4 regions of the Enterobacter cloacae complex sp. R_G8 genome follow, and region 3 is predicted to be linked to each of the others. Evidence: predicted binding sites of a transcription regulator. Region 3 holds the regulator's gene; each other region holds the start of a gene.
What was found. The regulator Fur, encoded in region 3, represses iron uptake genes when iron is present. The targets are predictions, from matches to a motif close to ATAATAATGAGAACNACTATCAA.
Positions count from the first base shown of each region.

Region 1: the regulator Fur is predicted to act here: its motif matches at 2,406-2,428, upstream of sufA (Fe-S cluster assembly scaffold SufA).
Region 2: the regulator Fur is predicted to act here: its motif matches at 2,418-2,440, upstream of sodA (superoxide dismutase [Mn]).
Region 4: the regulator Fur is predicted to act here: its motif matches at 3,550-3,572, upstream of bfd (bacterioferritin-associated ferredoxin).

Region 1 is NZ_CP102246.1:3,094,110-3,101,603, forward strand. It holds gene sufC (Fe-S cluster assembly ATPase SufC) at 1-489, opposite strand, end outside; gene sufB (Fe-S cluster assembly protein SufB) at 499-1,989, opposite strand; gene sufA (Fe-S cluster assembly scaffold SufA) at 1,998-2,366, opposite strand; gene NQ842_RS14670 (MerR family transcriptional regulator) at 2,681-3,409, opposite strand; gene NQ842_RS14675 (diguanylate phosphodiesterase) at 3,600-4,820, opposite strand; gene ycgZ (regulatory protein YcgZ) at 5,161-5,400, shown strand; gene NQ842_RS14685 (hypothetical protein) at 5,405-5,725, shown strand; gene NQ842_RS14690 (biofilm development regulator YmgB/AriR family protein) at 5,755-6,033, shown strand; gene fdhF (formate dehydrogenase subunit alpha) at 6,209-7,494, shown strand, end outside.
Region 2 is NZ_CP102246.1:260,399-267,892, reverse strand. It holds gene NQ842_RS01295 (IS481 family transposase) at 1-873, opposite strand, end outside; gene yiiM (6-hydroxyaminopurine reductase) at 983-1,657, opposite strand; gene sodA (superoxide dismutase [Mn]) at 1,724-2,344, opposite strand; gene rhaT (L-rhamnose/proton symporter RhaT) at 2,633-3,667, shown strand; gene rhaR (HTH-type transcriptional activator RhaR) at 3,668-4,516, opposite strand; gene rhaS (HTH-type transcriptional activator RhaS) at 4,590-5,426, opposite strand; gene rhaB (rhamnulokinase) at 5,728-7,197, shown strand; gene rhaA (L-rhamnose isomerase) at 7,194-7,494, shown strand, end outside.
Region 3 is NZ_CP102246.1:3,716,772-3,724,265, forward strand. It holds gene ybfF (esterase) at 1-82, shown strand, start outside; gene ybfE (LexA regulated protein) at 211-498, shown strand; gene fldA (flavodoxin FldA) at 654-1,184, shown strand; gene fur (ferric iron uptake transcriptional regulator) at 1,475-1,921, shown strand; gene chiQ (ChiQ/YbfN family lipoprotein) at 2,029-2,358, opposite strand; gene chiP (chitoporin) at 2,403-3,800, opposite strand; gene glnS (glutamine--tRNA ligase) at 4,247-5,914, opposite strand; gene nagE (N-acetylglucosamine-specific PTS transporter subunit IIBC) at 6,094-7,494, opposite strand, start outside.
Region 4 is NZ_CP102246.1:646,089-653,582, forward strand. It holds gene fusA (elongation factor G) at 60-2,174, shown strand; gene tuf (elongation factor Tu) at 2,244-3,428, shown strand; gene bfd (bacterioferritin-associated ferredoxin) at 3,607-3,801, shown strand; gene bfr (bacterioferritin) at 3,874-4,350, shown strand; gene NQ842_RS03010 (A24 family peptidase) at 4,334-4,807, opposite strand; gene rpsJ (30S ribosomal protein S10) at 5,189-5,500, shown strand; gene rplC (50S ribosomal protein L3) at 5,533-6,162, shown strand; gene rplD (50S ribosomal protein L4) at 6,173-6,778, shown strand; gene rplW (50S ribosomal protein L23) at 6,775-7,077, shown strand; gene rplB (50S ribosomal protein L2) at 7,095-7,494, shown strand, end outside.

The DNA.
Region 1 (7,494 bases), 620 kb from region 3:
TTCAAGCACTGCCATCTGCAGAATGTCGTTGCGCTTTTTCTCGCCGCCGGAGAAGCCGACGTTAACCGAGCGGGTGAGCAAGTCTTCCGGCATTTTCAGCAGTTTGATCTTCTCTTCCATCAGGTCCTGGAAATCAAAGCGATCCAGCGCCTCCAGACCACGGTATTTGCGTACCGCGTTGAGCGCCGTTTGCAGGAAGAACTGATTACTGACGCCCGGAATTTCAACCGGATACTGGAAGGCCATAAAGATGCCCTCTCCGGCGCGATCTTCTGGCGACATCTCCAGCAAATCTTTTCCGTTAAACTCCACCGAGCCGTGGGTCACTTCGTAATCTTCGCGTCCCGCCAGCGTCGCTGAAAGCGTACTTTTCCCGGAGCCGTTTGGCCCCATGATGGCGTGAACCTCTCCTGGCTTGACGTCAAAATTGAGGCCACGCAGGATGGCTTTATCTTCCACGCTAACCTGTAAATCTTTAATGCTTAACATGTGCTTTCCTTAACCGACGCTGTGTTCAAGACTGATGGCGAGGAGTTTCTGGGCTTCAACGGCAAATTCCAGCGGCAGTTCAGAGAACACATCCTTACAGAAGCCGTTTACGATCATTGAGATGGCATCTTCTTCACTGATCCCGCGCTGCAGGCAGTAGAAGAGCTGATCTTCCCCAATACGCGATGTTGTCGCCTCATGTTCAAGCTGGGCGCTGTTGTTGCGACACTCCACATACGGGAAGGTATGCGCGCCGCAGTCCGCGCCAATCAGCATTGAATCGCACTGGGTAAAGTTTCGCGCATTGGTGGCCGTCGGCATGATTTTCACCAGCCCGCGGTAGCTGTTCTGGCTGTGCCCGGCAGAAATACCTTTTGAGATGATGGTCGATTTGGTGTTTTTACCAATGTGGATCATTTTGGTGCCGGTATCCGCCTGCTGATGGCCGCTGGTGAGGGCCACAGAGTAAAACTCGCCGATGGAGTTATCCCCGCGCAGGATGCAACTCGGGTACTTCCAGGTAATGGCAGAGCCGGTCTCGGACTGCGTCCAGGACATCTTGCTGTTTTCACCCTCGCACAGCGCGCGCTTGGTGACGAAGTTAAGGATACCGCCAGTGTTACCGTCGCCCGGGAACCAGTTCTGCACCGTGGAGTATTTCACTTCAGCATCTTTGTGGATGATGACTTCCACCACCGCGGCATGGAGCTGGTAGCTGTCGCGTACCGGAGCGGAACACCCTTCGATGTAGCTGACGTAACTGCCTTCGTCCGCCACCAGAATGGTGCGTTCGAACTGGCCGGTTTTTTCCGCGTTGATACGGAAATAGGTCGACAACTCCATCGGGCAACGTACCCCTTTCGGCACGTAGATAAAGGTGCCATCAGAGGCCACCGCCGCGTTGAGCGCCGCAAAGAAGTTATCGTTAGACGGCACCACGGTGCCAATGTACTTTTTCACCAGTTCCGGGTGCTCATGAATTGCTTCGCCAAAGGAGCAGAAAATGATCCCCTGCTCCGCCAGCTTCTCACGGTAGGTGGTCGCCACCGAGACGGAGTCAAAAATGGCATCCACCGCCACCTCTTTCCCCTCGCGAACCGGCACGCCAAGCTGGTTAAACGCCTCTTCCACTTCTTTACTCAGGAAGCTGTTATCCGCCCCGGTTTGCTGTACCGCACCGGGCTGGGAGGCGCAGGTGTCGTCACAGCTGCCGCAGGAAGGGGCTGAGTAGTAGCTGTAATCCTGATAATTCAGCTTGTCGTAGTGCGCTTTCAGCCAGTGCGGCTCTTCCATCTCCAGCCAGGCCCGATAAGCGCTCAGGCGGAACGCCAGCATCCACTCTGGCTCGTTACGTTTGGCCGAAATCGCCCGCACGACATCTTCATTGATGCCCTTTGCCAGTTCATCGGTCTGCAGCTGCGTGAAGAAGCCCTCTTTATAATTGAGGTGCCCGCCGCTCCAGGTATTTACATCACTCGTTGCTTCAGTATTACGAGACATAGTACCGCCTATACCCCAAAGCTTTCGCCGCAGCCGCATTCGTTCTGGGCTTTCGGGTTATGAAATTTGAATAACTGGTTTAAGCCTTCACGCACGTAGTCCACTTCGGTGCCGTCGATAAACGGCATGGCCTGAAGCGCGACATACAATTTTGCGCCGTCCGTTTCAAATACCAGGTCATCCTTCTCAGGTTCGGTGACAGTGTCGAGCACGTAACCGAATCCAGCGCAGCCGGTCTGTTTGACCCCTAAACGCACGCCGAGGATCTCGGGCTTTTTCGCCACCAGCTCGTGAATATGGGCCGCCGCCGCTGGCGTCAGCGTTAAGCCGCGCCAGGCGAAATCGGCAGGATTGAAGGTTTCTGAATGCAGTTCCATAGGTCCACCTCATCTGATAAGCCATCAGTGCATAACACCATGTTAGTGATAACGATTATCACTTCAACCCTCTGTCAGCAGGGGCTTTCGGCTAAATAGCCCTTTTTGCCTGGTTTTATTAAGCATAGACCCTGTACAAGGATGCAGTAGAGATGGATGTATTTGTTCAATGCATTGATTAATAATGCATTTCCTAGAGGGACTTATGAGGGCGAGAGGAAAAATAAAATATGCATCGGAAATGCCTATTTTTGAGATAGCTTTTGCGCAGAAAAACCACAAAAACAAAAAAAGGCCCTTAAGGCCTCTGATGATTAAAGATGAAATGAGACAGCAAAACCTTGTTCACGCCAGTGATCGAGCTGTTCCTGCTGACGAGGTGTGAGTGATTTCCCCGTCCAGACGAAGATTTTTTGCCCCGGGAAGAGTTCCGGGCGCGGTGAATCAATCGGTTCCGCCAGCACGTCAATGTGCCAGCCCTTGCTGGTCAGGCGCGCGGCCTCAAGCCACAGATGCGTACGGTCGTCACATTCCCATCCAACGAGCAAAGCATCTTTACCGGCTTTTTTGCGCGATTCTGCCAGGCTTGCCACGGCGAATTCAATCAGCACGCCATCCAACAGGCTCGCCATGTGGCGCACCGTATTCTGATCCTGATTCATTCGCTGTCGTACGGGGATAATGATGTTATCAATCAGCGCATCCATCGCATGATCGCGGCGAAACTCGCCTATTTTAGCGCGCAGTTTTGCCGGGCTGGCATAACGCAGAACGGTCATCATCTCTTCCTGGAAAGCGGCCCAGTTACCCTGGGTCATCACTTCCTTGTTTTCCAGCAAGGCTTTGACTTTACCCACCGAGACGCCCGTTTTCATCAGGCGCTTAATCTCTTCTATACGCAGGATATCTTCATCGTCGAACTGACGATGACCCCCTTCGCTGCGTTGCGGCTTCAACAAACCATAACGGCGCTGCCAGGCACGCAGCGTAACGGGGTTGATACCGCATCGTTCGGCCACTTCGCCGATACTGTAATAGGCCATTAACTCCCTCACGCTCAATACTTCCATACCTAACCACGGCAACCTTATCAGATTGTACAAGCCATTTGTATAACGAAGACCTCAGTTTGCAACAGGTGAATGGCCTGTTCACCACTCACGCTGTTTACTCTATTGTTGTCTAAATTTTGCCTTACGTACAGTTAACTCTGCCGCACGATGTACAGCTTTCTCACAATTCGGGATTTTTCTCGGGCCACGCAATGGCCGGAATGCCGCCATGTCGGGGGCTGGCAAACAGATGCCCCTGAAACTGGGAAATTCCTGCCGATTCCAGCCACATCCACTCCTCGGCCTTCTCCACGCCCACGGCGCAGAACTGAATTTCCAGCGAGGAACAGCACTTGATGATCGCCTGAATGATGGCCTGTCGCGGACCGCTTTTATGCACATCCAGAACCAGATCGCGATTAATCTTAATTCTGTCCGGCTGGAACTGCGCCAGCAGCTGCAGCCCGGCAAACCCGGCGCCAAAGTGATCGATCGTCACGCTGATGCCTGCACTTTTTAACTGTCGTACCGAATGGGTAAACTCATCGAAGCGGGAGATAGCTTCGCTCTCGGTAAACTCCACCACGATCTGCTCCGGCACAAAGCCATTCGCATTAATGGCGGTAAGCAGAAAATCGACGGCACCCGGTACATTGACCAGCGTCATGGGCAGCAGGTTAATGGACAGCGTCTGGTCCTGTAACCCCAGTGCACTGGCCATCGACAGCGCAACCTGTTTGCTCTGCAAATCTGCCGTGTACACCGCTTCCCGCGGAAGCGCCGCAAAATAGGCCCGTGGTGAATCACCCGATGGCGTGCGGATCAACGCCTCCCAGGACACCACCTGCTGCATAAACGGATCCACGATCGGCTGAAAGGCAAAGCTGCAGTCCGCCCCTTTTGCCACCACCGCCGGTTGCGCGGATAACGGCGTCTCTTCGGGGATAAAATCCCAGGCATCGGCGGGCGGCAATTCAAAATAGTTGGCTTTCTCTGTCGCCTCGACGAACGTGCGGAAGAATTGCAGAGGGCGATCGCTATAGGTCAGTTGGTACCGGGTCGTCCCCTTATCAAGTACCTGCTGGAGCACATCGTCCCTGTCGTACTGACGTAAATCAAAGAGCTCCATACCCACGTTGCCAAACCGTCGGGAAGGACCGTGATCGCGCATCAGTTCCACCACATTGTGATGACGCGGGTCGCGGCAGATCTGCTCATAAATGGCGGTCACGTTGTCTACTGGCCCTTCGAGTAACTGGAAAAAATGCGTGCCGTTAAACAGCAGGATCCCCGTGACATCGGATTGTCGGTTTTTACTATTTGCAGCAGCGACCATGTTTTCCAGCGCTTTCACCGGAACGTCATCGCAGATATGGCTGCGGTATATGATGGTTGTCAGCATGCTTTTCCTGGGGGTTAGGGGTTTGGCCACGTAAACACGTGGGTAGAGTTCTGTTATAGCATATTAATTGTCAGGCAAATAATTTACATCTCAATGATTTAGGCAATGTATGACCCCGTTTTTTTTCTGTTGTATAACTTAACCGCAACATCATAAGTTGTACAATATATCCTGTCACGATGCCGTCACAATACCGATACGCAAAGAACTGAAATATAAAGACTTTGTAAGATATATCATAAAAACATCAAAAATCTGTACATTTTTAATGTACAGATTTAGAAATTGTGTATACCTTAAATGTAACGTTAGTGATTACTAAATTTTACAGGAGCGAAACATGAACCAGAACGGTTATGTCGCCGATTCAGCCGCCGCCATTGCGCAATACTTCGAAAAAGCTGCTCTCCCTACGCAACAGGAAACGCTGGGTGAGGTGGTTGTGGAAATACTTAGCGACGGGCGAAACCTTAACCGCAAGTCGCTCTGCACCAAACTCTTAAGCCGCCTCGAAAAGGCCGAAGGCCCGGAAGAGGAACAGCATTACCACATGCTGCTTGGCCTGCTCTTCGAACGGTAACGAGATGAATCGCAGTGACGCAGAAAGACTGACAGACCAGTTGATTGGTGAAGCCGTGCTTTCCCTTCTGAAAGAGCGGGGGCCGTTAACAACCGATTCTCTGGTACAGCGTCTGCGTAAAATGCAAGTTCGTGAAAAGGATCCCCGGCGGCGGGAGACACTGGCGAGGGTGATTGCCGACATCGGCTCAAAAAGCAGCGCCTTTATACGTCGCAGAACCGCGCAAGGACGACCAATCAGAGAGGGATCTCTCAATGATAACAGAGACAATGTAGTGCCGTTATTTGGAAGTGGAATACCGTCCGACCCCAAAAAAATACATTGACTGCAACTTAACAGCTACGGTGAGAACAAATGAGACAGAATATTCAGCTGCAACCCGAATTTCATTCGGCTTTTCTTGATAGCGCCCTGTCGGAGTATTTCCGCCACGCTGGCGATCGTTTTGCTGAAGAGTCCGCGATTTTTTCTACTGCAGTACGTTGTGTCCTGGCCACGGAAGGTCACCTTACCAACAAAGCGATCATTCTCTGGCTGATACAAACGCTGGAAGCGACCAACGACGTGGTTCAGGCGGACGTCATACGCAAAACGCTTGAAATTGTTGTGGGTTACACAATGGACGATCTTTAAAGACTGCTAACGTGTCATCGTCATAACTGTCGAACAGCCTGACGATGACACCCCTCCTCCCCGATAACACCCTGTAATACACGCCTCCTAAAGATGGCACGCTTCCTGCTTATCCCTCTTTACGGGATCGGGCTATCCGGTCATCTTGCTTCATTTCTTAACAGGTCTGTTATTGATGAAAAAAATCGCCAGCGTCTGCCCTTACTGTGGTGCAGGCTGCAAATTAAACCTCGTTGTTGAAAATAACCGTATCATCCGTGCCGAAGCCGCAGACGGCGTGACCAATCAGGGCACATTATGTCTGAAAGGGTTTTACGGTTGGGACTTCCTCAACGACACTCGCTTGCTCACCCCTCGCCTTACGCAGCCGATGATCCGGTATCACAAAGGCGAACCCTTCACCCCTGTCACCTGGGACGAGGCCATTCGTTATACCGCCAACAAGCTTAAGAGCATTAAAGCGCAGTTCGGCCCACGGTCGATCATGACCACCGGCTCATCCCGGGGTACAGGCAATGAAACCAACTATGTGATGCAAAAATTTGCCCGCGCGGTGCTCCATACCAACAACGTGGACTGCTGCGCGCGCGTCTGTCACGGCCCTTCTGTTGCTGGCTTACAGGAAACACTGGGCAACGGCGCGATGAGCAATTCCATTAACGATATTGAAAACTCAAAATGCCTGCTGGTTTTCGGTTACAACTGCGCTGACTCCCACCCTATCGTCGCCCGCCGGGTGCTGAAAGCCCGCGAGAATGGCGCGAAAATTATCGTCTGCGATCCGCGTCGGATTGAAACCGCACGCATTGCCGATCAACACCTGCAGCTGAAAAACGGCAGCAATATGGCGCTGGTCAACGCCTTTGGCTATGTGTTGCTGGAAGAGGAGTTGTACGATAAAAACTACGTCGCGCGCTTCACGGAAGGGCTTGAGGCCTACCGGCAGACGGTGAAAGCGTACGCGCCAGAGAAAGTTGAACATCTGACCGGCATTCCCGCCCGCGATGTCCGCCAGGCGATGCGCACTTTCGCCGCGGCCCCCTCCGCCACCGTGATGTGGGGAATGGGCGTCACGCAGTTTGGTCAGGCCGTGGATGTGGTAAAAGGGCTTTCCAGCCTGGCGCTGCTGACCGGTAACCTTGGTCGCCCTGCCGTCGGCGTCGGGCCGGTGCGCGGGCAGAATAACGTGCAGGGTGCCTGTGACATGGGGGTTCTGCCCAATATGTTCCCGGGATACCAGGACGTAACGGACCCGGCAGTCAGGCAGAAGTTTGCCGATGCCTGGGGAATTGACGTGAAGGCGATGGACGATCGCGTCGGCACGCGTATTACCGAGGTGCCGCATCTGGCCCTGGAAGGCAAGGTCAAAGCTTATTACATCATGGGGGAAGATCCGCTTCAGACGGAGGCCGATCTCGGTCTGGTGCGCAGCGGCTTTGAAGCGCTCGACTTTGTGGTGGT
Region 2 (7,494 bases), 1.5 Mb from region 3:
ATCCAGCGCCTCATGCGGGCGTTCAAGGTTATAGACCGTCCGCCAGTGGTCGAAGGCGCGCTGCAGTTCGCCCTCACTCGCGAACCATTTACCCTGCAGCACCTCCGTCTTCAGGCTGCGGTGAAAACGCTCCAGCTTGCCCTGCGTCTGCGGATGATACGGCCGGGAGTGTCCCACCCGGATACCATGGCGCATCAGCCACAGCTCGAGCGCCGTCCAGGTGCCGGTGGTGTCTCCCCACGGGGCGCCGTTGTCCATCGTCATCCTGTCCGGCAGGCCGTAGCGTTCAAACACGCTGACCAGTTGTTGCTGCACGGTCTCACGCCGTTCATCGCTACAGTGCGCCAGGCACAGGGAAAAACGGGAGTGGTCATCCAGCAGGGTGAGCGGATGGCAGCGGCCACCGCCAAAGGGAAAGTGGCCCTTAAAATCCATCTGCCAGAGCCGGTTCGGCGCGTCATGTTCGAACCGTCCCGTGGCGGGAATGCCCGGTGAAGTGCCCGGCAGCAGGCCGTGACGGGCCATCAGGTTATGAACGGTGCTGAAGGCGGGCATACGGTGCCCCTGGTCTTCCAGCCAGCGCTTTATCTTGCGTGCGCCCCAGCGTTCATGGCGGTCATGGGCCATACGCAGCAGGGCAGTGATGTCGTCAGATGAGCGGTTCGGGGAATGGTGCGGTATGCGCGGGCGGTCCTGAAGGCCGGAGGAACCTTCCTCCATCCAGCGACGAAGCCACTTGTAGCCGGTGGCAGGTGAAATGCCGAAGCGACGGCAGAGGGAACGGATGTTCGCCCCGTCCTGCGAGGCGAACAAAACAAACTCGGTACGTAATGACATGGTATCTCTCGCATCCCAGGGCATAAGCGACTCCATAAACGGGTTCTTATGCCTTAGTTGTAAGTGTCTACCATGTCCCCGAACAAGTGTTCACTATGTCCCCGGACCGTACACCCTAAAGGGGAGAGGGCCGGGGTGAGGGGCACTATTTCCCCCACAATCTCCGCGAATTATCCTCGATCTGCCGACTAGTGCGGCGTTTCTGCATTGTTCTGGTCCAGCTGGTGGATAACCCTGCCGCCGACAACAGGCGATGATACTGCTCGTCATCAAACGGCATATGCCAGGCAATGGCGCAGGCGTCATACACCGACACATCGCTGAGGCGCGACACCAGCTCCAGCGGCGCATCCACGGATACCTGACCCGCCAGCACCACCCGGTACAACCAGCCCGTTTTGCCGGCGCTCTGCAACCGTGCGGACATGTCGTTGATGCCGAAATGGAAGTTAAGTTTGAAGCACGGCGAGCGTGGCTGCGTCACCTGAATAAGCGCCTCGCCCCAGCGGAAGATATCGCCGATGAAGACATTCTTCTCGGTCAGCCCTTCGGTGGAGAGATTTTCCCCAAACGCGGGGGCAACGAAAAGGTCCGCCTGCTCGGGGAATTCGGTAATCCAGTATTGATAGTGCTCGCGCGGATAGTGGCACAACGCGCGCTCGGGCCCGCCGTGGATTTTCTTCTCGGCCTGCTCGTCCCCCGCAAGCCCAAGATCGGTTAACGTCAGCTCACCGTCAACCTGCACTTTGGCGATGGCGCTCGGGCGGCTGCCGTCGTATTCCCTTACCTTGCCTGTAAACACATTCACCGGGTAATGCATCTCTACTCCTTCAGATACAAAAAAAGCGAGTCATCAGACTCGCTTCTCACAGGCGTCAATGCAACCTTATTTTTTCGCAGCGAAACGTGCTGCTGCTTCGTCCCAGTTCACCACGTCCCAGAAGGCTTTGATGTAGTCCGGGCGACGGTTCTGGAACTTCAGGTAGTAAGCGTGTTCCCACACGTCCAGGCCCAGGATTGGGAAACCGGATGCGCCAGAGATCGCTTCACCCATCAGCGGGGAATCCTGGTTAGCGGTAGAAACCACCGCCAGTTTGTCACCTTTCAGTACCAGCCACGCCCAGCCGGAGCCGAAACGGGTTGCAGCGGCTTTCTCAAATTCCGCTTTGAAGTTGTCAACGGAACCGAAGTCACGTTCGATAGCCGCTTTCAGGTCGCCCTGCAGGGTAGTACCGGTTTTCAGGCCTTTCCAGAACAGGCTGTGGTTCGCGTGACCACCTGCGTTGTTACGCAGTACGGTTTTCTTGTCCGCTGGCAGTTGGTCCAGTTTGGTGATCAGCTCTTCAACAGGCAGGTTAGCGAACTCTGGCAGGCTTTCCAGCGCAGCATTCGCGTTGTTCACATAGGTCTGGTGGTGTTTAGTGTGATGGATTTCCATCGTCTGCTTGTCGAAATGCGGTTCCAGTGCGTCATAGGCATACGGCAGGGATGGCAGTGTATAACTCATAATCCTCTCCATTAGTGTCGGGCGGCACAGCTGTTAATGCCGCGTAAGCAGTTGGTTCATTATAGTTAATTAAATGATATTGAAAATGATTATCAATGCCGTAGTTTTTATAAGGTTATTCAGGTTTTGCATGATGACAAAATTGTGAGACTGCTCACCCGGTTAACGTGCTGATTGCCATCCAAAACAGAAGTGCGGCAACCTTCTGAAGGTTCATGAACCGCCTAATTTTTACACTCATCAAGTCGGCGGGAAGCCACCGACTATAAAAACGATGAGGACGTAAAAATGAATCATGCGATTACGATGGGTATCTTCTGGCATTTGATAGGCGCAGCCAGTGCAGCCTGTTTCTATGCCCCGTTTAAAAAGGTGAAAGGGTGGTCGTGGGAAACCATGTGGTCAGTTGGCGGTACCGTGTCCTGGCTGATTTTGCCATGGACCATTAGCGCCATGCTGCTCCCGGATTTCTGGGGCTACTTCACCTCCTTCAGTGCCTCCACCCTGCTGCCGGTGTTTCTCTTCGGTGCGATGTGGGGCATCGGCAACATCAACTACGGCCTGACCATGCGCTACCTCGGGATGTCGATGGGTATCGGCATCGCGATTGGCATTACCCTGATCGTCGGCACGCTGATGACGCCCATTCTTAACGGCAATGTCGACGTGTTGATCAACACCAAAGGCGGGCAGATGACGCTGCTGGGCGTGCTTGTCGCGGTGATCGGCGTGGGTATCGTCACCCGTGCGGGTCAACTGAAAGAGCGCAAGATGGGCATCAAAGCCGAAGACTTTAACCTGAAGAAAGGGCTATTGCTGGCAGTGATGTGCGGCATCTTCTCGGCGGGCATGTCGTTCGCCATGAACGCCGCGAAACCTATGCACGAAGCGGCCGCCGCGCTGGGCGTCGACCCGCTGTACGTGGCGCTGCCAAGCTACGTGGTCATCATGGGCGGCGGTGCGCTGGTCAACCTCGGCTTCTGCTTCATTCGTCTGGCAAAGGTGAAGGATCTGTCGGTAAAGGCCGATTTCTCACTGGCAAAATCCTTAATCCTCACCAATGTACTGCTGTCGATGCTGGGCGGCCTCATGTGGTACCTGCAGTTCTTTTTCTACGCCTGGGGTCACGCCAGCATTCCACCGCAATACGACTACATAAGCTGGATGCTGCACATGAGCTTTTACGTGCTGTGCGGCGGGCTGGTTGGGCTGGTACTGAAGGAGTGGAATAACGCCGGGCGTCGTCCGGTGGGCGTACTGAGCCTGGGCTGCGTGGTGATCATCATTGCCGCTAACATTGTCGGCCTCGGCATGGCGAACTGATTACGCTGCCTTTCGACTACGATGACGCCACTGAACCGGCGTCATCCCCACCTCGCGGTTAAACACCACCGAAAAGTAGTTACTGTCCTCAAATCCACAGCGCATCGCCACTTCACTGACCATCAGCTCCGTATGCTGGAGCAGATACTGGGCGTGGCAGATGCGCAGCTGGCGCAGGTAGTGGTTCACCGTCATCCCCGTCTGGGTGCGGAACTGCTGGCGCAGCGCGCGCTCGCTACACTGCTCCTGCTCGCAGAACTTTTCCAGCACGAAACTTTTGTTAAGGCTGCCCGCAAGTCGGGTGATCAGCTTATCCAGCAGCGCTTCCTGCGCGGTCGCGGAGGGGTTATCGGTGGCATAACGATGGCGTTTGAGGGTCATGACCAGCTGGGCGAAAAGCAGTTCTGACATCGCATTTGCCTCCGGATCGCTCTTCTGACTCTCCTGCTCCAGCTGGGAGATCGTCTGGCGCACCTGAGCCATGCCGTTGCTGCTTAAGCGCCAGTGCGGTTCACCTCTGGCATTAAGAAAACCGGGGATATGGGCCGCCCAGTCGACATTCAGTTTGAGTCGGTCCGGGCAGTAGATGACGTTCTGCAACACCAGATCGTTAACCGAGGCGTAGGCGTGTTTATCTTCGGCGCGAATGTAAAACAGATCGCCACGCGTGATGCGGTAGGGTCTGTCGTTGAGGATATGTAAACCATTGCCGCGCCACACCAGCACCAGCTCGCAAAACTCGTGGGTATGCACGGCAAAGACATTTTGCGGGTAGCGGTCGGCCACCGCGACGGCCTGACTCGCGGAGGCAAAAAAATCATCTTTGCGAAGGATTAACTGAGCGGCCACACCCTAACCTCTACGGCGAATAACCGGACATTATTAGCCTTTTTGCGGCAATAAAACGGTGATTGCCTTCGCGTTACTGGAGTGAAGTATCCTTCCCCTGACGGATATCGCGTGGGGACCAGTTAAATTCGCGGCGAAAAAGGGTCGAAAAGTGATTACTGTCGCCAAAACCGCAGCGATAGGCGATATCCGTGACGCTTTCATCAGTGTGACGCAAAAGGTGACGCGCTTTAATCAGGCGCAGACGGTTGAGGTAGCGCTGCGGCGTCAGCCCGGTGTGCTGCTTGAGCTGACGATGGAGCGTACGCAACGACAGCGAAAAATCATCCGCCAGCGTTTCCCAGCAAATGTCCTCGGCGAAATGGTCCTCCAGCCAGGCCATCAGCTGGTTCAGCCGTGCGTCGTTATTTTCCAGCCCTTCCACCAGGCTACTGCGACGCAGCAGTACCAGCAGTTGCATAAACAGCAGCTCGCGGGTGGCAATGGCATGCATCGCCTGCCCGTCCTCGCTCTGCTCCAGTTGATTCACCAGCTGGCGCACCTGCTGCAACGTGGACTGATTGACCCGCCAGTGCGACGGGTAGTGTCCATCCTGCTCCTGGGGCAGGAGCTTGTTTAAACCCGACAGAAACTGGAATGCGTCCGGCGAACGATAGAGCACGTTGGTCAGGCACAGGTTGTCGGTATGTTCATACAAATGCCTGTCGTGATCGCGCACAAAGCACACCGTACCGCCGCTGATGGTGTACGGCTGGCCGTTAAAGACGTGAATGCCTGTCCCATGCTCGACAATCACAATTTCATGAAAATCATGATGATGTTCAGGAAACGCAGCCTGCGGGAGCCGTGGCTCAATCGCGACCGGAGACGTTCCCGACGGGAAAAAATCGACACTGTGCAGTACGGTCATAACGGCCCCCACCAATGAGAAAAGTTCTCAAAATAGTAATTAAGGCCTTCCACACTCACCTTAAATTTTTGACAGCAAACGTCGCAAAAGCTGTCCATTTTTCAAGAAACAGACGGAAAAATCGGGAAATGCGGTCAGCGTCACATTGCCCGAAAACCCCGCCCTGACTGGAAATTGTGAACTCCCTCACGTTCATCTTTGCTTTCTTGCCAGCGCGAGATTCGGGCTGTCAGTGACGAGAAGGTGGTCTTTTCTTCCCTTTTTTACACTCAACACCAATGACTTAAGAAGGGACCTGACCATGACTTTTCGCCATTGTGTGGCTGTCGATTTAGGCGCATCCAGCGGCCGCGTAATGCTCGCCACCTGGGACTGCGGCCAGCACACACTTACGCTTCGCGAAATGCACCGTTTCGCCAACTGCCTGCAAAAACAGGACGGTTTTGATACCTGGGATATTGATGCCCTGGAAGCGGAGATCCGCACCGGGCTGAACAACGTCTGCAATGACGGCATACGCATCGACAGCATCGGCATTGATACCTGGGGCGTGGACTACGTTTTGCTCGACAGCCACGGCGACCGCGTCGGCCTGCCCGTCTCGTATCGCGACAGCCGCACCGACGGGCTGATGGCACAGGCCATCGCGCAGCTTGGCAAGGACACCATCTATGGCCGCAGCGGCATTCAGTTTCTGCCCTTTAACACCCTGTATCAGCTGCGTGCGCTGGTTGAGCAGCAGCCGGAGCTGGTCAAAAAGGTGGCGCACGCGCTGCTGATCCCGGACTACTTAAGCTACCGGCTGACCGGCAACATGAACTGGGAATACACCAACGCCACCACCACGCAACTAGTCAACATCAACACCGACAGCTGGGATGAAACCCTGCTGGCCTGGACAGGCGCCTCACCGTCCTGGTTCGGCACGCCGACCCATCCGGGTAACGTGATCGGTTACTGGATTTGCCCACAGGGGAATGAAATCCCGGTGGTCGCCGTCGCCAGTCACGACACCGCCAGCGCGGTGATTGCCTCCCCGCTGGTCAGTAAAGATGCTGCTTACCTCTCTTCCGGAACCTGGTCGCTGATGGGCTTTGAGAGCAAAACGCCCTACACCAGCGACGCGGCAATGGCGGCGAACATCACTAACGAAGGCGGTGCCGAAGGACGCTACCGCGTGCTGAAGAACATCATGGGCCTGTGGCTGCTCCAGCGAATGCTGAAAGAGCAGCACATTTCCGACCTGCCGGCGCTTATCGCAGAAACCGAAAAGCTGAAGGCCTGTACGTTCCTGATCAACCCGAACGACGACCGCTTTATTAATCCGGTGCATATGAGCGCTGAAATCCAGGCCGCCTGTTTTGAAGCCGGGCAGCCGGTGCCGTCCAGTCCTGCCGAGCTGGCGCGCTGCATTTTTGACAGCCTCGCCCTGCTCTACGCGGATGTTCTGAGCGAGCTGGCGAACCTTCGCGGTAAACCGTTCAGCCAACTGCATATCGTGGGCGGCGGCTGCCAGAACCAGCTGCTGAACCAGCTCTGCGCCGATGCCTGCGGCATCACCGTGGTGGCGGGTCCGGTGGAGGCGTCCACGCTCGGTAACATCGGCATTCAGCTGATGGCCCTGGACGAACTTTCAGACGTCGACGAATTCCGCTCGGTGGTCACCGCGAATACCCGCCTGACCACCTTCATTCCTAATCCCTGCCATGAAATTGCCCGCTACCGGGCGCAGTTTCAGCAAAAACGACTGACTAAGGAGCTTTGCGCATGACCACTCAACTTGAACAAGCCTGGGACCTGGCTAAACAGCGTTTCGCCGCCGTCGGCGTGGATGTCGACGCGGCGCTGCGCCAGCTCGACCGTCTGCCGGTCTCCATGCACTGCTGGCAGGGCGATGACGTCGCCGGCTTCGAGAACCCGGGCGGTTCCCTGACGGGTGGCATTCAGGCGACGGGTAACTACCCAGGCAAAGCGCGCAACGCCACCGAACTGCGTGCGGATCTGGAGCTGGCGCTGAGCCTGATCCCGGGACCAAAACGCCTGAACCTGCACGCGATCTATCTGGAGT
Region 3 (7,494 bases):
CGCCGGACATTGGGTTCACGCGGAAAAACCAGACGCCGTCTTACGCGCCATTCGCCGCTATCTCACTGACACGGCAAATTGATTAAAAAGAGAGCGACTGGAAGGCTGCGGGCTTCCAGTCGTTGGCGTGTCGTTTTTGGTGATGTATGATGGCGCGCTTATCGCCCGGGCATTAGCAGGGCGGCGTGTTTCCCCCGAAGTCTCAGAATCATGGCCAAAGAACAAACGGACCGTACGACACTAGATCTGTTCGCGAATGAGCGTCGACCGGGACGACCGAAAACGAATCCGCTTTCGCGCGACGAACAGCTGCGTATTAATAAACGCAACCAGCTTAAACGCGATAAAAATCGTGGACTTAAGCGTGTCGAACTGAAGCTCAACGCCGACGCCGTCGATGCGCTAAACGAACTGGCTGACGCGCGTAATATCAGCCGCAGCGAGCTGATTGAAGAGATGTTAATCACCCAACTCGAGACCATGCGCAGCAAGGCATAAGTCCGAAAAATCCCTTTATTACCCTTTTCATGTAGCACAGAGTGCAGTCCTGCGCGATAGCTGTTTCCGCAGGGTTGCCTGTTCTGCTATTATTGCCTTTATCCGTGGACAAATTGCGCCACCATACCATTAAGTATCAAGAGGTTATTTTACTCATGGCAATTATCGGCATTTTCTTCGGCAGTGATACCGGCAATACCGAAAATATCGCAAAAAACATTCAAAAACAGCTCGGTAAAGACGTTGCCGATGTGCACGACATCGCCAAGAGCAGCAAAGAAGATCTCGAAGGCTATGACATCCTGCTGCTGGGTATCCCTACCTGGTATTACGGTGAAGCCCAGTGTGACTGGGATGATTTCTTCCCGACACTGGAAGAAGTGGATTTCAACGGCAAGCTGGTTGCCCTGTTTGGCTGCGGTGACCAGGAAGACTATGCCGAGTACTTCTGTGATGCGCTGGGTACCATCCGCGACATCATTGAACCAAACGGCGCCGTTATCGTAGGTCACTGGCCTACCGCCGGCTACCACTTTGAAGCGTCTAAAGGTCTGGCTGATGACGATCACTTCGTGGGTCTGGCGATTGACGAAGACCGTCAGCCAGAACTGACAGCAGAGCGCGTTGAAAAATGGGTTAAGCAGATCCGTGAAGAGCTGCACCTGGACGATATCCTCAACGCCTGATTTTTATTGCGGCGCAACGAGGGTTGCGCCAGCAAACCAGGTCAAACCGATTAAATTAATCGCTACAATCTTTTAACTTTTTCGCCCAGACCTGTACAATGTCCCCCTGATAAAACGTGGCTCCCATTGAGCAAGTTTGTTGGTGATACCACGTTTTTATAAGCATACTTTACATGAGACTTGCAGTTTTCATTTAGCCATGGCAGTTCTATAATGAGACGCATTATCCCAGGTGCATTTTCTGTCACTTCCTATAGAAGTGAATCGTTTAGCAACAGGACAGATTCCGCATGACTGACAACAATACCGCATTAAAGAAGGCTGGCCTGAAAGTTACGCTTCCTCGGTTAAAAATCCTTGAAGTGCTTCAGGGTCCAGACAATCACCATGTCAGTGCGGAAGACCTTTATAAGCGTCTTATCGACATGGGCGAAGAGATTGGGCTGGCAACCGTTTATCGTGTGCTGAACCAGTTTGATGACGCGGGCATTGTCACCCGTCATAATTTCGAAGGCGGTAAATCTGTATTCGAACTGACTCAACAGCATCACCACGATCACCTGATCTGCCTGGATTGCGGCAAGGTCATTGAATTCAGCGATGATTCCATTGAATCACGCCAGCGTGAAATCGCTGCCCGTCATGGCATCCGCCTGACAAACCACAGCCTGTACCTGTATGGTCACTGCGCTGAAGGCGATTGCCGCGAAGACGATCACGCGCACGACGCGAAATAAGCACGCTTTCATACTCTGAGCCAGCCGTAAGGTTGGCTTTTTTTTGCCTGTTGTCTGGCAAAAAAAAAGCCCGGCAGCGCAGCGCCACCGGGCATGATAATAACGAGTTAGTGACTGTTGTTGCTGCGAATCTCTTCCCAGATCCGATCGCAACGCTTCGCGACTTCCTGATCGTTACCGGTTTTGCGCGCCTGGATACAGGCCTGGTAATCCATCACGCGAATATTCTCCTGGGTTGCGAACTGCTCATGCGCTTTCTCTTTTTTCAGCACATTCAGCACGCTCTGGCAGGCTTCGATCTTCTCCGGCGAACCCTCCGCCGTATTGATACAGGCGCTGTAGGCATCTTTCAGACGGGAGTCCTCTTTCGGGGCCTGATTCTGCGCACAAGCCACCAGTCCCGATGCCAGCAACGCGACGATTACAATCTTTTTCATATGTAGTCTCCGGTCCGGCGGGAATTACCCCGCCGGACGAGTCATCAGAAGATGGTGAACGGTGCGATAACCATGAATTTCACGTCGCGTTCATCCTGGAAGATGTTGCCGTAACCGCCCGCGTAGCTCGGGATATCGGAGTGGTTGTCGTATTGTGTAAAGTGCAGTTTGAACATGGTTCCTTTGGCGCGACCATCCTGCAGGGTGTAGATCGCATCCAGGCTGTAAGAGGACTCTTTGAGGCGATAGTTTGGATCGTAGTATGCGTCCGGTGTTGCCATATCAGCAGGCTTCGCGTCCCATGCGTAGGCGTAAGATGCCCCCACCGCCCAGCCTGGCAGGTTCCAGTTTTTCAGATCATACATTGCGCCGAAGAAGACCGCTTTTTCGCCATCGGCGTTGAAGTCGGAACGGTTATCCCACCAGATATCCAGACGACCGTTTGAAGATGCATAGGTTGGGGTCATACGCTGCAGGAAGTAGCCCTGCTGCCCTTCCGCTTTCACCCACGTTCCTTCAAGACGCAAATCCACCTGGCCGACTTTGTAGCCGAAGGTCAGCGCCTGCAACCACGCCGTGCCGTCATAAATATCATTCACGCTGCCATCACTGACTTTGTCTCGCGTACCGTAGAACTGGTAACTGGTACTCAGCGGGCTACCAGCAATATCAAATTTGTAACTGGCTTTAGCAAAATACTGGTCGATATAGCCTTCCGCCTGACCAAATGCCGCTTCAAGCACTAAATCATTTTTAAAGTCGTACTTCGCACCCAGCGAGTGGAGATAATCCACTTTGGTCTTTTTATCGTTCTGGTAGAACTTGTCCATTTCGATATGCCACGGCGCTTTATACTCGTTGGTCCACATATACGAGAAGCTCAACGCACCTGCGTCACCGTAATCAAAATTGGCGCCCGCTTCTGCCCCCTGATAGGTACCTGGCATAAAGCTCCAGTGCGGTGCTAACAGGGTTTGACCGGTTGGCTGAATATAACCACCGCGCGCCCATACCGGGCCGTATTTAAATTTCGCGGCAGCTTTATACAGGCTGATACCGCTTTTATCTCCGGACCAGTCTTCTTTATACGCTTTATTACTGGAGGAGAAGGCAATTTCGTTCGGGTGGCCGCTGTCACCATTTTCCGCCATTTCAATTGCCGTGAAGGCGGCAATATCCAGACCGAACATATCGGCAGCGTAACCAGACTGGAAATCCAGGTTGGCGTTCCAGGTAGAGTGAGAAAGGTTCGTTTTATATTTATCTTCCGTGACATCCTTACGGTCACGTTCACGCTGCCAGTAATAAATACCGCCCGTGAGGGTTGAATCATCGATGAAGCCTGCAGCTTTAGCGTCTGGCGTCACCACCAGGCCTGACATTGCTGTCACACCGGCAATAGCCAGCGCCAGCGCACTACGTTTGCCACTGAACGTACGCATAGATTATTCCTCTTTGACGAATTAAAACGCCTAAAACGGCGAAAAATATAAAAGACCTGATGGTCAGGGGTAGTCGGAAATACCCTCGAATAACTACCGTCTTTAGGTTATTTTTCGCGACGCGAATTATCAATGCTTTTCGGCGGGCAAAACTCAGGATTATGACGAAGTGCACATAATTGGTAGTGCTTTGTAACATTTAACGCAAGGCGAGAGCTGGCGGGGGAAAGAGCGAATTTTCAATGAGTAACATTTTATTTTAGTGTCGATTTTACAGACTTAAGACTTTTCAAAAGCAGATTAACTTTTTTAAAAAAAATAAGTAGCACCTCATTGACCTGTTATTTTCACATACCCTATTTCGCTAGTGCTTTAAAGGCATGATCACGCTATAAAAAAACGCCGCATTACGCGGCGTTTGTTTCTCATTGACCAGCGCGACGTTATTATTCGCCGATCTTCGTCCAAGTATCACGCAGACCAACCGTACGGTTAAATACCGGTTTTTCAGCGGTGCTGTGACGGCTGTCCAGGCAGAAGTAACCTTCACGTTCAAACTGGAACGCTTTACCCGCCTCAGCCGCTTTGAGGGATGGCTCAGCATAACCCTGTTTGATCACCAGTGATTCCGGGTTGATGGTCGCCAGGAAGTCTTCTGCTGCGCCTGGGTTAGGCACGCTGAACAGACGATCGTACAGACGAATCTCTACCGGCAGCGCGTGTGATGCACTGACCCAGTGGATCACGCCTTTCACCTTACGACCGTCCGCCGGATCTTTGCTCAGGGTCTCGGCATCGTAAGAGCAGAAGATGGTCGTGATGTTACCTTCTGCATCTTTCTCCACGCGCTCAGCTTTGATCACGTAGGCGTTACGCAGACGCACCTCTTTACCCAGCACCAGTCGCTTGTACTGCTTGTTCGCTTCTTCGCGGAAGTCAGCACGATCGATCCAGATTTCACCGCTGAACGGCACCTCACGGTTGCCCATCTCCGGTTTATTCGGATGGTTAGGCATGGAGACCATTTCGCTCGCACCCTGCGGGTAATTTTCGATAACCAGTTTCACCGGGTCGATAACCGCCATCGCGCGCGGCGCGTTTTCGTTCAGATCTTCACGGATGCAGGACTCCAGAGAGGCCATCTCGATGGTGTTGTCCTGCTTGGTCACGCCGATACGTTTGCAGAACTCACGGATTGACGCCGCGGTGTAGCCACGACGGCGCAGACCGGAGATGGTCGGCATACGTGGGTCGTCCCAGCCTTCAACATGCTTATCAGTCACCAGCAGGTTCAGCTTACGCTTGGACATCACGGTGTATTCCAGATTCAGACGAGAGAACTCGTACTGACGCGGATGCACCGGAATCGTGATGTTATCCAGCACCCAGTCGTACAGACGACGGTTGTCCTGGAACTCCAGCGTACACAGCGAGTGGGTGATGCCTTCCAGCGCATCGCTGATGCAGTGAGTGAAGTCGTACATCGGGTAGATGCACCACTTGTTACCGGTCTGGTGGTGTTCAGCGAATTTGATGCGGTACAGCACCGGGTCGCGCATCACGATAAACGGAGACGCCATATCGATTTTGGCACGCAGGCACGCTTTGCCTTCCTCGAAGCCACCAGCACGCATTTTTTCAAACAGCGCAAGGTTCTCTTCCACGCTGCGATCGCGGAACGGGCTGTTTTTACCCGGTGCCGTCAGTGTACCGCGGTATTCACGGATTTCATCCGCAGAGAGCTCGTCAACGTAGGCCAGACCTTTATTGATCAGCTCAACGGCATAGGCATACAGCTGATCGAAATAGTCAGAGGAGTAGCAGATATCGCCAGACCAGTTGAAGCCCAGCCATTGCACGTCGTTCTTAATGGACTCAACGTATTCGATGTCTTCTTTTACTGGGTTGGTGTCATCGAAACGCAGGTTGCACTGCCCCTGATAGTCTTGCGCAATGCCAAAGTTCAGGCAGATAGATTTCGCATGCCCAATGTGCAGGTAGCCGTTTGGCTCCGGCGGGAAACGGGTATGAATTGTGGTGTGCTTACCACTGGCCAGATCTTCATCGATGATCTGACGAATAAAGTTACTCGGGCGGGCTTCTGCCTCACTCATCGTGGATTCCTCAAAGCGTAAACAACGTATAACGGCATATGATCTTATAAGCCGGACGTAGTGACAACCCTTAGTTACGGAAAATACGTATCAGATGAAAATAATGGGGGCGTTTGCTGCAAAAAAAAGCGGCGGAGGAATTCCCCCGCCGCTTAAGGCATGACTCTACTCAGGAGCGATTATTTGCCTTTAATCTCATACAGTGGCGTTTGCCCTGCAACAACCTGACCTTTCGCCTGCAGCACCAGGCCGCTGAAGTCGTCGATATTGCTGCATACCACCGGGCTTATCATCGAGCGGGCATTGGCGTTCAGGAAATCCAGATCCATTTCCAGAATTGGCTGGCCTGCAACCACTTCTGCCCCCTCTTCCACCAGGCGAGTAAAGCCCTGGCCGTTCAGCGCAACGGTATCAATACCCATATGAACCACGATCTCCGCGCCTTTTTCGGTTTCGAGACAGAACGCGTGGTTGGTGTTGAAGATTTTTACGATGGTGCCCGCCGCAGGAGACACAACGGTCTTCTCCGTTGGTTTCACCGCAACACCGTCACCGACCGCTTTGCTGGCAAACGCTTCGTCAGGAACCTGCTCAAGCGCGACCACTTCACCCGTAACCGGGGAAACCAGTGCGGCGATGGTGGTGGCGTTGGGTACCGCCTGCGGTTTTGCCGCAGCAGTTGCGGCGGCAGGCGCCTCTGACGCTTGCGCAGCAGCGACAGGGCCAGTCGTTTTCATGGCGTTAGCAATTTTTTCCGCCACAAAGCCCACGATAATCTGCACGCTGGTTTTGTTCAGGCGAATAACACCGGAAGCACCCAGACGTTTAGCCAGCGCTTCGTTTACCAGTGAAGAGTCTTTGACGTTCAGACGCAGACGAGTGATACAGGCATCAATACCGGTCAGGTTGTCAGAACCACCAACAGCGGCAATGTACTGACGGGCCAGACCAGACACGTCCTGATCCTGCGCGCCGCTCACGTTCACGTCCTGGCCATCGGCTTCGCTGCCGGCAACAGCCAGTTCGCGACCCGGGGTCATCAGGTTGAATTTGGTGATGGTGAAACGGAACACCACGTAGTAGATAACGAAGAACACCAGACCTTGTGGGATCAGCATCCACCAGTGGGTCGCCAGCGGGTTACGGGAAGAAAGCACCATATCCACCAGACCGGCACTGAAGCCGAAACCAGCAATCCACTGCATGCTTGCAGCGATGAACACGGAGATACCGGTCAGCACGGCGTGAATAACATACAGAACCGGAGCAACGAACATGAAGGAGAATTCCAGCGGCTCGGTGATACCGGTGAAGAAGGCAGCAAACGCACCCGCCATCATGATACCCAGCACTTTCGCTTTGTTCTCTGGACGTGCGCAGTGGTAGATAGCCAGCGCAGCACCCGGCAGACCGAACATCATGATCGGGAAGAAGCCCGCCTGGTAACGACCGGTGATACCCACAACCGCTTTACCCGCTTCAATGGACTGTGCGCCACCGAGGAAGTTAGGAATATCGTTAATGCCCGCAACGTCGAACCAGAACACGGAGTTCAGCGCGTGGTGCAGACCGACCGGGAT
Region 4 (7,494 bases), 1.9 Mb from region 3:
AGAAGCCGCCCGCTCTGGGTTACTTAACTGAACGCCTAAAGAAACAAACGAGGAATCAAATGGCTCGTACAACACCCATCGCACGCTACCGTAACATCGGTATCAGTGCGCACATCGACGCCGGTAAGACCACTACTACCGAACGTATTCTGTTCTACACCGGTGTAAACCACAAAATCGGTGAAGTTCATGACGGCGCAGCCACCATGGACTGGATGGAACAGGAGCAGGAGCGTGGTATTACTATCACCTCCGCAGCGACTACTGCATTCTGGTCAGGTATGGCTAAGCAGTACGAACCGCATCGCGTAAACATCATCGACACCCCAGGGCACGTTGACTTCACCATCGAAGTAGAACGTTCCATGCGTGTTCTTGACGGCGCGGTAATGGTTTATTGCGCAGTTGGTGGTGTTCAGCCACAGTCTGAAACCGTATGGCGTCAGGCGAACAAATATAAAGTTCCACGCATCGCGTTCGTTAACAAAATGGACCGTATGGGTGCTAACTTCCTGAAAGTTGTTGGTCAGATCAAAACCCGTCTGGGCGCGAACCCTGTTCCGCTGCAGCTGGCAATTGGTGCTGAAGAAGGCTTCACCGGCGTTATCGACCTGGTGAAAATGAAAGCCATCAACTGGAACGATGCAGACCAGGGCGTTACCTTCGAATACGAAGATATCCCGGCTGAGATGCAGGACCTGGCTGACGAATGGCACCAGAACCTGATCGAATCCGCTGCTGAAGCTTCTGAAGAGCTGATGGAGAAATACCTGGGTGGTGAAGAACTGACTGAAGAAGAGATCAAAAAAGCTCTGCGTCAGCGTGTTCTGAACAACGAAATCATCCTGGTAACCTGTGGTTCTGCGTTCAAGAACAAAGGTGTTCAGGCGATGCTGGATGCGGTAGTTGACTACCTGCCATCCCCGGTTGACGTTCCTGCGATCAACGGCATCCTGGACGACGGTAAAGATACTCCGGCTGAGCGTCACGCAAGCGACGACGAGCCGTTCTCTGCACTGGCGTTCAAAATTGCTACCGACCCATTCGTGGGTAACCTGACCTTCTTCCGCGTATACTCTGGTGTGGTTAACTCCGGTGACACCATCCTGAACTCCGTGAAAGCGGCGCGTGAACGTTTTGGCCGTATCGTACAGATGCACGCTAACAAACGTGAAGAGATCAAAGAAGTTCGTGCGGGCGACATCGCTGCAGCTATCGGTCTGAAAGACGTGACCACTGGTGACACCCTGTGTGACCCGGATCACCCGATCATTCTGGAGCGTATGGAATTCCCTGAGCCGGTAATCTCCATCGCGGTTGAACCAAAAACCAAAGCTGACCAGGAAAAAATGGGTCTGGCTCTGGGTCGTCTGGCGAAAGAAGACCCATCATTCCGCGTATGGACTGATGAAGAATCTAACCAGACCATCATCGCAGGTATGGGTGAACTGCACCTGGACATCATCGTTGACCGTATGAAACGCGAATTCAACGTTGAAGCGAACGTGGGTAAACCTCAGGTTGCTTACCGCGAAGCGATTCGCGCGAAAGTTACCGATATTGAAGGTAAACACGCTAAGCAGTCTGGTGGTCGCGGTCAGTACGGTCACGTTGTGATCGACATGTACCCACTGGAGCCGGGCTCTAACCCGAAAGGTTACGAGTTCATCAACGACATCAAAGGTGGTGTAATTCCTGGCGAATACATCCCTGCCGTTGATAAAGGCATCCAGGAACAGCTGAAAGCGGGCCCTCTGGCTGGCTATCCGGTTGTTGACATGGGTATCCGTCTGCACTTCGGTTCTTACCACGACGTTGACTCCTCTGAACTGGCGTTTAAACTGGCTGCGTCTATTGCCTTTAAAGAAGGCTTTAAGAAAGCAAAACCAGTTCTGCTTGAGCCAATCATGAAGGTTGAAGTAGAAACTCCTGAAGAGAACACCGGTGACGTTATCGGTGACTTGAGCCGTCGTCGCGGTATGCTGCGCGGTCAGGAATCCGAAGTAACTGGCGTTAAGATCCATGCTGAAGTTCCGCTGTCTGAAATGTTCGGATATGCAACTCAGCTGCGTTCTCTGACCAAAGGTCGTGCATCATACACCATGGAATTCCTGAAGTATGATGATGCGCCTAACAACGTTGCTCAGGCCGTTATTGAAGCCCGTGGTAAGTAATCCACAGGATTAAAACCTAAGTCCCGTGCTCTCTCCTGAGGGGAGAGCACTATAGTAAGGAATATAGCCGTGTCTAAAGAAAAATTTGAACGTACAAAACCGCACGTCAACGTTGGTACTATCGGCCACGTTGACCATGGTAAAACTACCCTGACTGCTGCAATCACTACCGTTCTGGCAAAAACCTACGGTGGTTCTGCTCGTGCATTCGACCAGATCGATAACGCACCAGAAGAAAAAGCTCGTGGTATCACCATCAACACCTCTCACGTTGAATATGACACCCCGACTCGCCACTACGCACACGTAGACTGCCCAGGCCACGCCGACTATGTTAAAAACATGATCACCGGTGCTGCGCAGATGGACGGCGCGATCCTGGTAGTAGCTGCGACTGACGGCCCAATGCCTCAGACTCGTGAGCACATCCTGCTGGGTCGTCAGGTAGGCGTTCCTTACATCATCGTGTTCCTGAACAAATGTGACATGGTTGATGACGAAGAGCTGCTGGAACTGGTAGAGATGGAAGTTCGTGAACTGCTGTCTCAGTACGATTTCCCAGGCGACGACACTCCAATCGTTCGTGGTTCCGCGCTGAAAGCGCTGGAAGGCGAAGCAGAGTGGGAAGCGAAAATCATCGAACTGGCTGGTTTCCTGGATTCTTACATCCCAGAACCAGAGCGTGCGATTGACAAGCCATTCCTGCTGCCAATCGAAGACGTATTCTCCATCTCCGGTCGTGGTACCGTTGTTACCGGTCGTGTAGAGCGCGGTATCATCAAAGTGGGTGAAGAAGTTGAAATCGTTGGTATCAAAGAGACTGCGAAGTCTACCTGTACTGGCGTTGAAATGTTCCGCAAACTGCTGGACGAAGGCCGTGCTGGTGAGAACGTTGGTGTTCTGCTGCGTGGTATCAAACGTGAAGAAATCGAACGTGGTCAGGTACTGGCGAAGCCAGGCTCAATCAAGCCACACACCAAGTTCGAATCTGAAGTGTACATCCTGTCCAAAGACGAAGGCGGCCGTCATACTCCGTTCTTCAAAGGCTACCGTCCACAGTTCTACTTCCGTACAACTGACGTGACCGGTACCATCGAACTGCCAGAAGGCGTAGAGATGGTAATGCCAGGCGACAACATCAAGATGGTTGTGACTCTGATCCACCCAATCGCGATGGACGACGGTCTGCGTTTCGCAATCCGTGAAGGCGGCCGTACCGTTGGCGCGGGCGTGGTTGCAAAAGTTCTGGGCTAATTAATTATCCCCGAATAAAAAAGGACGCTTCGGCGTCCTTTTTTGTTTTCTTAGCGTTTGTACTTGTCACAAATTTTCGCATTTTTTGTTTGCTCCCGCCCCGCATACTGGCGTTTGTGCTATTGTAATCATAACCATTCTCACTTACACTTTGCGCATATTTTGAACGGGAGTCTTTATGTACGTTTGTTTATGTAATGGTGTGAGTGACAAAAAAATACGTCAGGCCGTTCGCCAGTTTCAGCCACAGTCCTTCCAGCAACTTCGCAAGTTTGTTCCAGTGGGAAATCAATGCGGTAAATGCGTACGTGCTGCCCGTGAGATTATGCAGGACGAACTGATGCAGATCCCGGAATACAAAGAGATCGCGTAAGCGCCCATCTTTTTTTTGACATCCCTGTAGCCCGATCTACGCTTCAATGAGTGGAAGCGGAGGGACTATATAATGAAAGGTGATGTTAAAATCATAAGTTATCTCAATAAATTATTGGGAAATGAGCTTGTCGCAATCAACCAGTATTTTCTCCATGCGAGAATGTTTAAGAACTGGGGCCTTATGCGCCTCAACGATGTCGAATACCACGAATCCATCGATGAGATGAAACATGCCGATAAGTATATCGAGCGTATTTTATTTCTCGAAGGCATCCCCAACCTGCAGGACCTCGGCAAACTTGGTATCGGCGAAGATGTCGAAGAGATGCTGCGATCCGATCTCAGACTTGAGCTTGAAGGCGCAAAAGACCTTCGCGAAGCTATTGCCTACGCAGACAGCGTCCATGACTACGTTAGCCGCGATATGATGATCCAGATTCTGGCCGATGAAGAAGGGCATATCGACTGGCTGGAAACTGAGCTGGATCTCATTGGTAAAATTGGCCTGCAAAACTATCTCCAGTCGCAAATTAAAGTGGAAGATTAACCAGCGTCTGCCAACCTACGCATAAACCCGCTGCCGCCAGAAATGGCCCAAAAGGCAGTGGGTTTTTTAATGTCTGTCTGGCAGGGTTGAACAACGAAGTCATAAGAAGATAGAGCAGCGCCAATAGTGCGGCAACCAGTGCCAGTTCGGGCAACACGCACCAACCATGCCATGCACCGAGTGCCGAAAGGTACTTCACATCGCCATAGCCCATCCCTTCACGGCGAAATATGAGCCGATAACCCCAGTAGATCATGGCAAAGCCGACATACCCTGCCATCGCCCCGACCACTGCGCCAGGCAGAAAATCAGGGTGAAGACAGAGTTGATAGAGCAAACCAGCCCATAACAGGGGACAGAGATATTTATCAGGGAGAATGCCTGAGCGAATATCTTCACGCACCAGTAAACCTGAGAGAACAAAATAGATGAGCAGGAAGGGGAGGAGAGTAAGCATGAACGAAACCTCAAGGTGAATTTCAGCGCATACTCTTCACACCACGAATGCCTGGCAATAGCCAAAAAATGAAATTGCGTAATGGTTTCATAAGAACAGAGGAAAGGGGGCGGATTGCAGAAAATAGTACGAGGCCTTACGCAAGGTACACCTTTGGCGCTTAAATTCTAAACGGCACTTGCGTCTTGCCCAGATTTACGTATAATGCGCGGGCTTGTCGTAATTGACGGCGGGTTCAATCTGAACCGGAGTGACTCATTTTGTTACTCAACAATGCTCCCAATTGGGGAGCTACGTAAGAACGGTTACACTCTCCCATCAATCGTAATGGGTTTGAGGAGTAATCATTTTCGTTTATAAAATAATTGGAGCTCTGGTCTCATGCAGAACCAAAGAATCCGTATCCGCCTTAAAGCGTTTGATCATCGTCTGATCGATCAATCAACCGCGGAAATCGTCGAGACTGCTAAGCGCACTGGTGCGCAAGTCCGTGGTCCGATCCCGCTGCCGACCCGCAAAGAGCGCTTCACCGTTCTGATCTCCCCGCACGTTAACAAAGACGCGCGTGATCAGTACGAAATCCGCACTCACAAGCGTCTGGTTGACATCGTTGAGCCAACTGAGAAAACCGTTGATGCTCTGATGCGTCTGGATCTGGCTGCCGGTGTAGACGTGCAGATCAGCCTGGGTTAATCAGGTCATCGAGCGATTGAGAGGTTGAAACAATGATTGGTTTAGTCGGTAAAAAAGTGGGTATGACCCGCATCTTCACTGAAGATGGCGTTTCTATCCCAGTAACCGTAATCGAAGTTGAAGCAAACCGCGTTACTCAGGTTAAAGATCTGGCTAACGATGGCTACCGCGCTATTCAGGTTACCACTGGTGCTAAAAAAGCTAACCGTGTAACCAAACCAGAAGCGGGTCACTTCGCTAAAGCTGGCGTTGAAGCTGGCCGTGGTCTGTGGGAATTCCGTCTTGCTGAAGGCGAAGAGTTCACCGTAGGTCAGGACATTAGCGTTGAGCTGTTTGCTGACGTTAAAAAAGTTGACGTAACCGGTACCTCTAAAGGTAAAGGTTTTGCTGGTACCGTTAAGCGCTGGAACTTCCGTACCCAGGACGCTACTCACGGTAACTCCTTGTCTCACCGCGTTCCGGGTTCTATCGGTCAGAACCAGACTCCGGGCAAAGTGTTCAAAGGCAAGAAAATGGCAGGTCAGCTGGGCAACGAACGTGTAACTGTTCAGAGCCTGGACGTAGTACGTGTTGACGCTGAGCGCAACCTGCTGCTGGTTAAAGGTGCGGTCCCGGGTGCAACCGGTAGCGACCTGATCGTTAAACCAGCTGTGAAGGCGTAAGGGGATAGCAATGGAATTAGTATTGAAAGACGCGCAGAGCGCGCTGACTGTTTCCGAAACTACCTTCGGTCGTGATTTCAACGAAGCGCTGGTTCACCAGGTTGTTGTTGCTTATGCAGCTGGTGCTCGTCAGGGTACTCGTGCTCAGAAGACTCGTGCTGAAGTAACTGGTTCTGGCAAAAAGCCATGGCGCCAGAAAGGTACCGGCCGTGCGCGTTCAGGTTCTATTAAGAGCCCGATCTGGCGTTCAGGTGGCGTGACCTTCGCTGCGCGTCCACAGGACCACAGTCAAAAAGTTAACAAAAAGATGTACCGCGGCGCGCTGAAAAGCATTCTGTCCGAGCTGGTACGTCAGGATCGTCTGATCGTTGTCGAGAAGTTCTCTGTAGAAGCGCCTAAAACTAAGCTGCTGGCACAGAAACTGAAAGACATGGCTCTGGAAGATGTGCTGATCATCACCGGTGAGCTGGACGAGAACCTGTTCCTGGCCGCGCGTAACCTGCACAAGGTTGACGTACGCGACGCGACTGGTATCGACCCGGTTAGCCTGATCGCCTTCGACAAAGTCGTAATGACTGCTGATGCTGTTAAGCAAGTTGAGGAGATGCTGGCATGATTCGTGAAGAACGTCTGCTGAAGGTGCTGCGCGCACCGCACGTTTCTGAAAAAGCGTCTACTGCGATGGAAAAAACAAACACCATCGTTCTCAAAGTTGCTAAAGACGCGACCAAAGCAGAGATCAAAGCTGCTGTGCAGAAACTGTTTGAAGTCGAAGTCGAAGTCGTTAACACCCTGGTAGTTAAAGGGAAAGTTAAACGTCACGGACAGCGTATCGGTCGTCGTAGCGACTGGAAAAAAGCTTACGTCACCCTGAAAGAAGGCCAGAACCTGGACTTCGTTGGCGGCGCTGAGTAAGTCGGAGGAGTAATACAATGGCAGTTGTTAAATGTAAACCGACATCTCCGGGTCGTCGCCACGTAGTTAAAGTGGTTAACCCTGAGCTGCACAAGGGCAAACCTTTTGCTCCGTTGCTGGAAAAAAACAGCAAATCCGGTGGTCGTAACAACAATGGCCGTATCACCACTCGTCACATCGGTGGTGGCCACAAGCAGGCTTATCGTATTGTTGACTTCAAACGCAACAAAGACGGTATCCCAGCAGTTGTTGAGCGTCTTGAGTACGATCCGAACCGTTCCGCGAACATCGCGCTGGTTCTGTACAAAGACGGCGAACGCCGTTACATCCTGGCCCCTAAAGGCCTGAAAGCTGGCGACCAGATTCAGTCTGGCGTTGATGCTGCAATCAAAGCAGGCAACACCCTGCCGATGCGCA